Linked DNA regions of Ketobacter sp. MCCC 1A13808. The main gene of each other region encodes a partner of the protein of the gene in region 2 in a complex. Links are inferred from orthologs where the notes say so. Each region holds a gene or a part of one and is shown on either strand. Other genes may lie near its edges.

Region 1 (6,207 bases), on a different replicon or contig from region 2:
AGCGAGGTATCAAACGGCTTGTGCTGGTAGGTCATGAATTTTCCCGGAAACTGATCATCCGCTTTATAATTATATTAGCGAGAACGGTAATAAGTAGGCCATTGTCGCAGAATTCCGGACAACAAAAAACCGGCAAACAGTCTCCTGATACCGGCTTTCTGATTTGCTTTCTTTGCTTAACGGGATTTTACCAGCCAGTCAGCTCTTTCAACGCAAGCCCCATTTCGGATGGGTTGCGAACAGTCTTGACACCCGCTTCCTGAAGCACAGCAAATTTATCGTCAGCGGTACCTTTTCCGCCAGCGATAATGGCGCCAGCGTGTCCCATACGTTTGCCTGGAGGTGCAGTAACACCCGCAATGTAAGAAACAACCGGCTTGGTGACGTGCTCTTTGATAAAGGCGGCGGCTTCTTCTTCTGCGGTTCCACCAATTTCACCTACCATAATGATAGCTTCGGTCTGGGGGTCTTCCTGAAGCAGCGCCAACGCATCGATAAAAGTTGTACCGGGAATCGGATCACCGCCGATACCAATACAAGTGCTCTGGCCGAAACCCAAAGCGGTCGTCTGGTTAACCGCTTCATAGGTTAAGGTACCGGAACGCGAAACGATGCCGACCTTACCGGGCTGATGGATGTGACCGGGCATGATACCGATTTTACATTCACCTGGGGTAATAATGCCGGGGCAGTTAGGACCAATTAGGCGCAAACCTTTCTGTGCTACGTATTCTTTTACGTACAACATATCCAGAACAGGAATGCCCTCCGTAATACACACGATTAAAGGAATGCCTGCATCTGCTGCTTCGATTATGGAATCTTTGCAGAACGCAGCCGGTACATAAATCACGGTCGCATCACAATCGGTAGCGGCTTTCGCCTCAGCTACAGTGTTAAAAACGGGCAAACCCAAATGCTCGGAACCGCCTTTACCCGGAGTTACGCCACCGACCATTTGCGTACCGTATTCAATTGCCTGAGTGCTATGCAGAGTACCTTGAGCACCAGTGAAGCCCTGGCAAATGACTTTTGTGTCTTTGTTGATTAGAACGCTCATGATTAACCTCTCACCGCTGCAACAACTTTCTCGGCAGCGTCATTAAAGCCAGTCGCTGCTATAATATTCATCCCGCTTTCTGAGAGTACTTTCGCACCCAGCTCAGCGTTATTGCCTTCCAGACGAACCACTACCGGAATCTTTACGCCTACTTCCTGAACCGCACCGATAACACCTTCTGCGATCAGATCACAACGCACGATACCGCCGAAGATATTAACCAGAACGGCTTCAACACTTTGGTCAGAAAGAATGATTTTGAATGCTTCCGTGACACGTTCTTTGGTAGCACCACCACCCACATCCAGGAAGTTAGCAGGCTTGCCACCCTTCAGCTTAATGATATCCATGGTGGCCATTGCCAAGCCGGCGCCGTTTACCATGCAACCAATATTGCCTTCCAGCGCTACGTAGTTAAGATCCCACTCCGCAGCACGACGCTCACGCTCATCTTCCTGGCTCGGATCGTACATGTCGGCCAGATCCGGGTGACGCAGAACCGCGTTTCCATCAATAACCAACTTCGCGTCCAAGCAGTGTAAATTGCCTTCAGACGTGATAACCAGCGGATTCACTTCAATCAGGGAAATGTCTTTTTCTTCGAACAATTTCGCCAGACCCATAAAGATCTTGGTGAATTGCTTAACCTGATCGTTAGACAGGCCCAACTGATACCCCAGATTGCGACCCTGATAGGGCTGCGCACCGACTAATGGATCGATCTCAGCTTTCAGGATTTTCTCAGGGGTTTCTTCTGCCACTTTCTCTATCTCAACACCGCCTTCAGTGGATGCCATGAACACCACACGACGAGTTGCACGATCTACAACTGCACCTAAATACAGCTCCTGATCAATATCGGTACAGGTTTCTACCAGAATCTTATTAACCGGCTGACCTTTTGCATCGGTCTGATAGGTCACAAGGTTTGTACCCAATTGCGCCTTCGCGAACTGGATAATTTCTTCTTTAGAGCTGACCAGTTTCACACCACCCGCTTTACCACGCCCCCCCGCGTGGACCTGTGCTTTAACCACCCAGCGATCTCCGCCGATTTTATCAGCGGCGTCTGCTGCTTCTTCGGGTGTGCTTGCTGCAACCCCTTGTGAAACAGGCAGACCGTACTGAGCGAACAATTGCTTGGCTTGATACTCATGTAAGTTCATTGGCTCACCATCGATCTGAAATTGTGTGGAAATTCCCACATTATACTTGCTTGACGCGAATCTTTTCCCTCGCACCAGTTTGCGCAAAATGCGCTTTGGAGTTGTTAAGCTCCTACCAACTGAACAATCGTAGTCCTAGTCCAGTAAAAAGGTTGCACCGGGAAACCCGACTTAACCCAAACTTCAAAATATTACTTACGGCGTTTACGCTTGGCTGAATGTATGGCTTTGCCATCCACATCGAGACAAGCTTCATGGAATACTTCTGACAAGGAGGGGTGGGCAAAAACCATCATCTGCAGGTCTTCCGTACTTGCACCGAACTCCATCGCGATCAACGCCTGCATAATCAGTTCCGATGCCTGAGGCCCGACAATATGAACACCCAGAATGCGGTCACTGGTGGAATCGGAAACGACTTTCACAATTCCCGCTGTTTCGTTCGCGGCCGCTGCACGACCGTTGGCTGCAAAAGAGAAAGACCCGACCTTATAATCGTCGCCCGCCGACTTCGCTTGTTCTTCCGTTATTCCTACCCAGGCAACCTCCGGATGGGTATACACAACAGAAGGAATGCAATCGTAGTTAATGGCCGTCGTATGTCCGGCAATAATTTCAGCAACCATGACACCTTCTTCGGTGGCCTTATGTGCCAGCGCCGGGCCGCGCACGATATCACCGATGGCGTATACACCCGGCACATCGGTTGCGCAGCTTTGGTTCACAAAAATAAATCCACGTTCATCCAGGTTAACTCCGCTGTCCGCAGAGAAAAGATCCACTGTGTAAGGGCGGCGGCCCACTGCAACAATGAGCTTATCCACCACTACGGATTGATCGCCTTCTGAATCGGTGTACTCAACAGTCACTTTATTTTTGTCAACGGTGGTTCCGGTCACACGAGCAGAAAGACGCACGTCAATGCCCTGGCCTTTCAAATTTTTCAGCAACTCCTTAGAAATTTGACGATCCACCATGGGCAAAAACGAGTCCATCGCCTCAAGCACAACCACTTCGGAGCCCACACGGTTCCATACGCTGCCCAATTCCAGGCCAATAATACCACCGCCAATCACGCCCAACTTTTTAGGCACGTCAGTAAACTCGAGTGCACCTGCATTATCCACAACGATGTCGTCATGCAAAGGCGCAACCCCGAGTTTGATCGGTTCTGAACCAGCCGCCAGAATTACGTTCTCCGCTTGCAATACTTCCGCATCGCCTTCATGCGGTGTGAACTCAACCTGTTTGCTTGCTAACAGCTTGCCACGACCTTGCAGCCAGGTAACGCCGTTGGCTTTCAGCAACATGGCTACGCCATCGGTTTGTTTCTTAACAATATCGTCTTTGCGTTTAAGCATATTGCCGATATTCATTTTTACACTTTTGGCTTCAATACCATGGATCTCAAAGCCTTCTTTCGCTTCGTGATATTTCCAGGTTGAGTCCAGCAGCGCTTTTGAAGGGATACAACCAACATTGGCACAGGTCCCGCCTAACGCCGGCTTTCCGTGTTTGTTGATGTACATATCGATACAGGCAGTGTTTAAACCCAAATGTGCCGCTTTAATCGCTGCTGCATATCCACCTGGACCGCCACCAATAACTACTACATCGAAACTTTTTGCCATGACAATTACCCATTAAAAATTCGTATGTTTAAGCCAGTATCCTTTCCGGCTTTTCGATAAAGTTCTGTTAGAGATCCAGCAGTAATCGAGCCGGGTCTTCCAGTAAATCTTTAATCGTTACCAGGAATTGCACGGCCTCTTTACCGTCTATGATGCGATGGTCATAGGATACTGCCAGATACATCATGGGTAGGATTTTCACCTCACCGTTGACGGCCATCGGTCGCTCCTGGATTTTATGCATCCCCAGAATGGCGGTTTGCGGCGGGTTCAAGATTGGTGTTGACCAAAGGGAACCGAATACACCACCATTGGAAATGGTGAAGGTACCCCCGGTCATTTCATCCAGTCCCAGCTTTCCGGCCTGCGCTTTCTTGCCGTAATCCACGACCTTACCTTCGATTTCGGCGAAATTCATTTTATCTGCGTCGCGCAATATGGGTACGACAAGACCGCGATCGGTCGACACCGCCACCCCTACGTCGTAATACCCGTGATACACGATATCCGTACCATCAATGGATGCGTTCACTGACGGGTACTTTTTCAATGCTTCGACGGCGGCTCTGACAAAGAAGGACATAAACCCGAGGCGATGCCCATGGGCTTTTTCAAACATATCCTTGTAATTTTTGCGCATCGTCATCACCGGTTCCATGTTGACTTCATTAAATGTTGTCAACATAGCGGCATTTTGCTGCGCAGAAACAAGCCGCTCGGCGATTCGGGCACGCAAACGGGTCATAGGCACGCGTTTTTCTTCACGATCCCCGAAATCAATATTCACCGCTCCGGCTGGCATTGGTGCCGGGGTGCCGGATTTAGGCGTTTCTTTAACAGCCGGTTTTGCTGCCCCGCCTTTCAGATGGCTTAACACATCTTCTTTAGTGATGCGCCCGCCTTTTCCGGTGCCTTTTATCTGGCTGGGATCTAAATTATTTTCTGCTATTAGTTTTCTTACTGCTGGTCCCCAGCTGTCCTCAGCACTATTAGTAGAGGGCTCTGGTTGCGCTGCTGCCGGTGCTGCTTTAGTTTCCGCTGCGGCTTCAGCAGGCTTGGGACTAGCACCCTCACCTTCCTCAAGATAGCCAACCAGCTCCTGGCTAAGGACGGTATCGCCCTCTTCTTTAAGAATTTTACCAACCACACCGTCATGCGGTGCAACGACTTCCAAAACCACTTTGTCGGTTTCAATGTCAACCAGTAATTCATCGCGAGCAACCGCTTCACCGGGCTTTTTGTGCCAGGTTGCAACAGTGCCGTCTGCAACGGCTTCGGGGAATTGCGGGGCTTTAATTTCAGTTGTCATTTGTGTTCCTTATTCGCCTCTAGCTTTTAGCCAAATCAATTCTTGCCGGCATAAATTGCCCGACACCTACTATTCGATGTTGAACGCCGTGTCTACCAGTGAAGCCTGTTCCTCAAGATGCAGCGCCATATAACCTGCTGCCGGTGCTGCAGAACCTGCACGCCCGGCATAATGCAATAGTAGATCCGGATAATGACTGTGAACCACGTGCCGCATGTGGTGCTGGCTGCAATACCAAGCACCCTGATTCATGGGTTCTTCCTGACACCAGACCACATGTTTCACTTTTTTGTATTGCGCAAACAGCTTACTGAGTTCCGCTTCGGGGAAAGGATATAACTGCTCGATACGCACCAGCATAGTGTTCTTGATGTCCTGCGTAGCCCGATGCTCGAACAAGTCGTAATAAACCTTACCGCTGCACAATACTATGCGCTCAATGTCTTTCGGATCGTGTTCCCATGCATCCTCAAGTACCACTTTGAAATACCCGTCAGCCAGGTCTTCCAAGGTCGATTTTGCCAGTTTGTGACGTAACAAACTTTTGGGAGACATGACCACCAGCGGCTTTCGCAATGGCCGTATTGCCTGCCGACGAAGCATGTGAAAAACCTGTGCCGGTGTGGTTGGCACGCACACCTGGATATTGTGCTCAGCACAAAGCTGCAGGAATCGTTCCAGCCGCGCAGATGAATGCTCAGGCCCCTGACCTTCATAACCATGGGGGAGCAACATTGTAAGCCCGCAGAGTCGCATCCATTTATGTTCCCCAGAGGAGATAAACTGGTCGATCACAACCTGCGCACCGTTGGCAAAATCACCGAATTGAGCCTCCCACACCACCAGACCGCTAGGGGCTGTCGTGGAATAGCCATATTCGAACGCAAGGACCGCTTCTTCAGACAACAATGAATCATACAATTCGAAGGAAGCATTATTGGTCCCTACAGATTGCAAAGGGACTACAGTACCCTGGACTTTTTGATTGTGTATCACCGCATGCCGGTGAGAGAAAGTACCACGACGCACGTCCTGCCCGGT
Region 2 (6,362 bases):
CTGTGCTATGCCTTCGCCGGCAGAACCAGTAACGCCATCGCCAGCTGGCGACGATTTGCAAGACAACTCTCCAGCCCCAATGGTGGCCCGGTAATGGCGGCAGGGGCCGGCGCAATTAATGTCAGGTTGGGCGGCCCCGCTGTGTATCACGGCGTAGAACAGGACAAACCCTATTTCGGCGGTGAAGAAGAATGCCGTCCGGAACATATTGTGCAGGCTAACCGCTTGGTTGACCGGAGCTTGCTGATTTTTATTTTGCTGTTTTCCGTTCTCGCTTACACCGGCCATTGGTTTGTTACAGGCGAGGCTTTATGATGCAACCGCAGCACGGCGGTCAACTGCAAAAGGCCGCCCGGCAATTCAACATACCACCGGAACAGTGGCTGGATTTATCCACCGGCATCAACCCTTTTGCCTGGACACCGCCCCCGATTCCGCAATCAGTATGGCAACGGTTGCCGGACTCCTATGACGCGCTGCACTGGGCGGCGCAACAATACTACGGACGCCACTGTATCGCTACACCCGGTTCACAATGGTTGATACAAGGCTTACCGGAAAACCGTTCGCGCTGCCGGGCGTGGATCCCGCAAGTCGGCTACGAAGAATATCGCTACCAATGGCAACGCCGTCAGCACACCGTGATGCTTTACCCGGAATTACCCCGCCCATCAGAGCTGCAACGCGATGACGTAGTGATCGTTATCAACCCGAACAACCCCACCGGAAAACGATTTGAAGCCTCACAACTGATTGAGTTAGCCAGCGTGCTCGAACCTTTAAGCGGCTGCCTGATTGTGGACGAAGCGTTTATGGATCCCACTCCGGAAGAATCTCTGCTGCAATTCTCATTACCCGGCAATATTGTTGTTTTGCGATCAATCGGAAAGTTTTTCGGCCTGGCCGGTATCCGTTTGGGATTTGCCCATTGCACCGGCCCTTTGTTGAACTTTGTCGAGCAAAGCCTGGGCCCCTGGGGCATCAGCCACCCCGCCGCCTACCTGGGCGAAAAAGCCTTACTCGATCAGACTTGGCAGCGTCAGAACCGGCAGCAAATTCACACTGCCTCGGAACAACTTGCTGCGCTATTGCGAGATCATTTTAGCCCATTGGCAATAGACAACAGCGGCCTGTTTTGCAGTTTGCAAAAAGACGCAGATTGGGCCTCCCGATTATTCCGACATTGCGCAAAAAATGGTGTGCTCATTCGTCTTTTCGAAGATTGGAATCGGGTTCGGTTCGGGTTATGCAACACTCAGGGCTTACAAAAGCTGGACCGTACTTTGGGTCAATTCCCATCGCGCTGAACCCGCATTAATGGCAAAAGTGTCGGAAAATTTTTCATATTGGGAAACTACCGCTTTATCCTCTCGGCGTTGCGTCGCGTTCTCTAACACTATTTAGTTATTAAAGCGCTTATCCAATGCCGGTTTATACACTAAAAAAATCGCGGCCTTGTGTGTCAGGTCGCCATGAATGATTTGCGCGTTACCAAAAACACGCTCCCACTCTAACCGCAACTCGGGCAGCGTTTTCAGCGAGAAACAGCGATATAGCGGCATAATGTGACATTTTTTACCACCGGATCTAAATTTCGATTTACTCACTTTAACAATAGATACCGTTCAACAACGAATCTCTGTTGAAATACTCCCGCTTAAGACCCATCTTGATAGTATACGGAACGCATTCGGCCTCGCCCCCGTCCTGGCAGACTCCTTGCTTACTGTAGTAATAGAGATTGGTTGTTTTGACTGGAGTATTAAAATGGGCATTAACAGTCGTGAATTTATGGACTACATTATTCGACCCACATTAAAACTGCTGGGGGTGGAATCCGAATCTGCCAATAAGCTGATGCTGGCCACAGCCTGCTATCAATCCGATATGGGGCAGCATCTATTACAGAATGAAGCGGTCGGTGTATTCGGTATTAGTGAAGACCTGCACCAGGAAGTGTGGGATAAGCATATCGCCTACGACTGCGATCTCGCTAGTACGGTTCGAGGTATGGCTTCACAGCATGAATTCACTAAGGCGCCTCACATTGAGCTGGTCGCCAATTTACGTTACGCCACTGCGATCGCTTGGCTAGTCTATCAATACCGAAATTTAGCCTTGCCTCTGGACGACGATATTGAAAGCATTACCGACTGCTGGCAGCGATACTTCCTTAGCCAGCCCATAGGCATTAAAGAGCGGAATGAGTTTGTGAAACATTTTCGCAAACTGCATTCCGCTGAAAGCTGCATTGCAGCCTGAGCGACCACCGTCAACCCGGCCAAAAATCTTTGACCAACGCTAAAATAGCAAACGTCTTATGTCGCTCAGTTGTCGTGACAAGAAGGTAGTGAAACGAGCGGCATCCGCACCATCCACTACCCGGTGGTCATAGGAAAGGGATAACGGCACCATCAAACGTGGCTCGAACTCCTCACCGTTGTACACCGGCTTCATCTGCGAACGTGAAACGCCCAGAATCGACACCTCCGGCCAGTTCACTATTGGCGTAAACGCCGTCCCGCCAATGCCTCCTAACGACGAGATTGAAAAAGTACCACCCTGCATATCCCCGGGTGATAGTTTTTTGGAACGGGCTTTTTCACTCAAAGTCTGCATATCCAGAGCAATCTCTTTCACTGATTTCTTATCCGCGTCTTTGATCACCGGCACGACCAGACCATTGGGCGTGTCGACAGCTATACCCACGTTAATGTATTTCTTAAAAATCAAGTGGGTTCCGTCCGGGCTTAACGAACTGTTGAAGCGGGGAAATTCCTGGAGACTTTTAGCGCAGGCTTTTACCATGAACGCAAGCAAGGTGAGCTTAACGCCTTCCTCTTTAAGTCGCGCAGACTCTGCCTTTCTGAACGTTTCCAGCTCGGTAATGTCCGCTTCATCAAACTGGGTGACGTGCGGAATGTGCACCCATGCGCGATGCAGGTTGGTTGCCGTCAGTTTGTTAATTTTGTTCAGTTCGACTGCTTCTACTTCGCCCCATTTAGCAAAGTCGATCTCCGGTAGTTTCGGTAATCCCGACCCTTCTGCAATTGCCTCGGCTTTGCCGGATAAGCGCTTATTAACATAAGCGTGAACATCTTCTTTCAATATCCGAGCACGCGGGCCAGAGGCTTTCACCATCGCCAGGTCCACTCCCAGCTCACGAGCTAGTCGGCGTACTGCCGGACCGGCATGCACTTTCTTGCTTGCTGTGAGGGTCTGTTCACCCACACCGGACACCCGGGCAGCTTGCTCTGCGGGCTGCGCTTTTTCGTTTGACGATATCGCCGTACTGCCTGAAGAAGCTGGCTCCGTTGCGGGTTTACTGTCTGCTTCAGCCGGTTGCCCGGTGGAAGCCACCAGCAACTCCAGTGCAGGCGTACCCTGCGAAACCTTGTCCCCCACTTTCAGCAGCACTTTACGAACCGTGCCGGCTTTTGGACACGGAATCTCCATGGTGGCTTTATCGGATTCCAGCACCACGAGCGTTTGTTCAGGCTCTAATTGATCGCCTTCCTGCACGTTGACTTCAATGACATCCACATCTTCGCCACCACCAATATCCGGAATGGCGATCACTTCCATTTGATGACTGCTGGCTGCGGCTGCTTCGGACTTTTTATCCGACGATGAAGACGGCTTTTTCTCAGCAGTCGTCGCCTCTGAACTCTTGAGTTTGCTGTTCTGGTCCTCAGCGTTGCCTGTTTTGGCCGGTGCCGACGGCTTCTCTGATTCAGCTTTCTTCGTTGCTGAAGATGCTTCCGACTCATCGCCGTCCAACTCCATCTCTACTAATTTATCGCCTTCTTTAACAGACTGGCCAATAGAGACCACAACGGTTTTCACCACTCCGGTATAAGGTGACGGTACTTCTACCGTTGCTTTGTCTGACTCCACAACTAGCAAGGTATCTTCTTTTTCGATTCGGTCACCCGGTTGTACCGAAAGTTCAATAACATCGACCCCATCTGATCCACCGAGATCGGGCACTAACACATCTTTAATCGCCACGGTCATTCTCCTGATTTAAACATGGGGTGGGTAGGGTTTGTCGGAACTGATACTAAAGCGCTGTAATGCATCGGCTACCTTACTGCGGCCAATCAGACCTTTGTCCGCCAACGCGCTAAGCGCGGCAACCGTAACAAAATATCGGTCTACCTCGAAGAAATGACGCAACTGTTCCCGTGAATCACTTCGGCCATAGCCATCAGTGCCGAGCGCAGTGTAGTGGTTGCGGATGAAAGGACGGATTTGGTCGGCGTGAGTTTTAATGTAATCCGACGCGGCTATCACCGGATGTTTCCGGCCCCGCAGCAACTTCGTGACGTAGGGGAGCTTCGGTTCTTCTTCCGGATTTAACATGTTCCAACGTTGTTTTTGCAACCCGTCGCTACGCAGCTCGTTAAAGCTGGTGACACTCCAGATGTCCGACGCAACACCGTACACATCGTGCAGTATTTCTGCGGCGGCTTCCACTTCCCTGAGAATGGAACCACTGCCCAGCAATTGGACCTTCAACTTGTTGTGCTCGTCGCCTTCCCGCAACAGGTACATACCCTTCAGAATGCCCTCTTCCGCGCCTTTCGGCATAGCAGGATGCACGTAGTTTTCGTTCTCTACGGTAATGTAATAGAAAACATTTTCTTTCTCTTTGTACATACGCCGTAAACCGTCATGCAATACCACCGCTAACTCGTACGCATAGGCAACGTCGTAAGCAACACAGTTGGGAATGGTAGAGGCCAGCACATGACTATGGCCATCCTGATGCTGCAACCCCTCCCCGTTCAAAGTGGTTCTACCGGCGGTAGCACCGATCAAAAAACCTCGCGCCTGAGAATCACCCGCCGCCCATGCAAGATCTCCGATCCGTTGAAAACCAAACATCGAATAGAAAATATAAAAAGGGATCATCGGGAAGTTATTAACGGAATATGAAGTAGCCGCTGCAATCCATGCCGACATTGCGCCCGCTTCGTTGATACCCTCCTCCAGTATCCGGCCTTTGATATCCTCCCGGTAATACATAACCTGTTCGCTGTCCGTGGGGTTATAGAGCTGCCCCACGGAAGAGTAGATACCCAATTGCCTGAACATGCCTTCCATTCCGAAGGTACGCGCTTCATCCGGTACGATCGGCACCACCCGTTCACCTATCGACTTTTGCTTCACCAACGAATTCAGCATTCGCACAAACGCCATGGTAGTCGACATTTCACGGTCTTTGGTGCCTTCCAGCAAAGGACCAAACACGCCCAACTCCGGCACTTCCAAGGTTTCACACTCCGTGCGCCGTACCGGTAGATACCCTCCCAAGGAATTACGCCGCTCCCGCATATAACGCATCTCATTGCTGTCTTCACTGGGACGATAAAACGGGATTTTCTTCAACTCTTCATCATTGAAGGGCATGTCAAAACGGTCGCGGAACGCTTTTAGGCTTTCCATGTTGAGGGTTTTCATGGAATGGGTTTTGTTGGCTGCTTCGCCGGAACCGGTGCCATACCCCTTCACTGTTTTTGCCAGGATCACGGTTGGCTGACCTTTGTGATTCACAGCAGCATGATAGGCAGCGTAGAGCTTGAACGGGTCATGGCCACCCCGGTTAAGCTGAAAAATTTCCTCATCGGTCATATGCTCAACCATCTGACCTAATTCAGGGTACTTATTGAAAAAGTGTTCTCGGGTAAAGGCGCCTCCGTGGTTTTTAAAACTCTGGTATTCACCGTCCACAGTTTCTTCCATGCGCTTACGCAACACACCTTCCTTGTCCCGCGCCAACAGCGGGTCCCAACGCCGCCCCCAAATGACTTTGATAACGTTCCAGCCGGCTCCGCGGAAAACACCCTCCAATTCCTGAATGATTTTTCCGTTACCGCGAACCGGACCGTCGAGCCGTTGCAGGTTGCAGTTGATAACAAACACCAGATTATCCAGCTTTTCCCGCCCGGCCAGGGAGATGCAGCCTAAGGATTCCGGCTCATCGGTCTCGCCGTCGCCCAAATAGGCCCACACTTTACGATCGTCTTGCTTAATCAGCTCGCGATTCTGAAGAAACTTCATAAAGCGGGCTTGATAAATGGCCTGTATCGGACCTAGCCCCATCGACACGGTAGGAAACTGCCAAAAGTTCGGCATAAGCCAAGGATGCGGATAGGAAGACAAACCCTCTTTTTTCACTTCGCGACGGAAGTTCTCCATTTGCTTCTCGGTGATCCGGTCTTCCAGATAAGCCCGCGCATAGATACCGGGAGAAGAATGGCCTTGATAAAAAATCAGATCTCCGCCGGAGGTCTCAGTCGGAGCCCGAAAGAAATGGTTGAAACCCACATCGTACAACGTAGCCGAAGACGCGAAGC

The links.
Region 1: the proteins of aceF (region 2) and lpdA are in contact, whole or in part, in a crystal structure (PDB 1EBD), measured with the Geobacillus stearothermophilus proteins. The link is inferred for Ketobacter sp. MCCC 1A13808 from one-to-one orthologs. Residues at the interface, in WP_033016211.1 of Geobacillus stearothermophilus: Ile130, Ala131, Met132, Pro133, Arg136, Arg140, Glu141, Asn155, Arg157; in WP_049624544.1 of Geobacillus stearothermophilus: Pro340, Ser341, Asp344, Tyr345, Arg403, Asp406, Val408, Glu431, Ala432, Gly433, Asp438.

The regions. Positions count from the first base shown.
Region 1 is NZ_VRKW01000004.1:141,717-147,923, forward strand. The notes cover bases 1,638-4,457. They hold lpdA (dihydrolipoyl dehydrogenase), read right to left. Parts: upstream 3,858-4,457; coding sequence 2,418-3,857; downstream 1,638-2,417. Other genes in these bases: sucC (ADP-forming succinate--CoA ligase subunit beta), read right to left, coding at 1,638-2,226; odhB (2-oxoglutarate dehydrogenase complex dihydrolipoyllysine-residue succinyltransferase), read right to left, coding at 3,925-4,457. Also shown: FT643_RS10210 (lysophospholipid acyltransferase family protein), read right to left, coding at 1-35; sucD (succinate--CoA ligase subunit alpha), read right to left, coding at 188-1,060; more of sucC, read right to left, coding at 1,063-1,637; more of odhB, read right to left, coding at 4,458-5,166; FT643_RS10235 (2-oxoglutarate dehydrogenase E1 component), read right to left, coding at 5,236-6,207. UniProt on the Escherichia coli protein: Lipoamide dehydrogenase is a component of the glycine cleavage system as well as of the alpha-ketoacid dehydrogenase complexes.
Region 2 is NZ_VRKW01000001.1:775,429-781,790, forward strand. What follows is about bases 1,657-4,631. They hold aceF (dihydrolipoyllysine-residue acetyltransferase), read right to left. Parts: upstream 4,012-4,631; coding sequence 2,302-4,011; downstream 1,657-2,301. Other genes in these bases: FT643_RS03340 (hypothetical protein), read left to right, coding at 1,768-2,262; aceE (pyruvate dehydrogenase (acetyl-transferring), homodimeric type), read right to left, coding at 4,027-4,631. Also shown: adenosylcobinamide-phosphate synthase CbiB, read left to right, coding at 1-315; FT643_RS03335 (threonine-phosphate decarboxylase), read left to right, coding at 312-1,307; more of aceE, read right to left, coding at 4,632-6,362.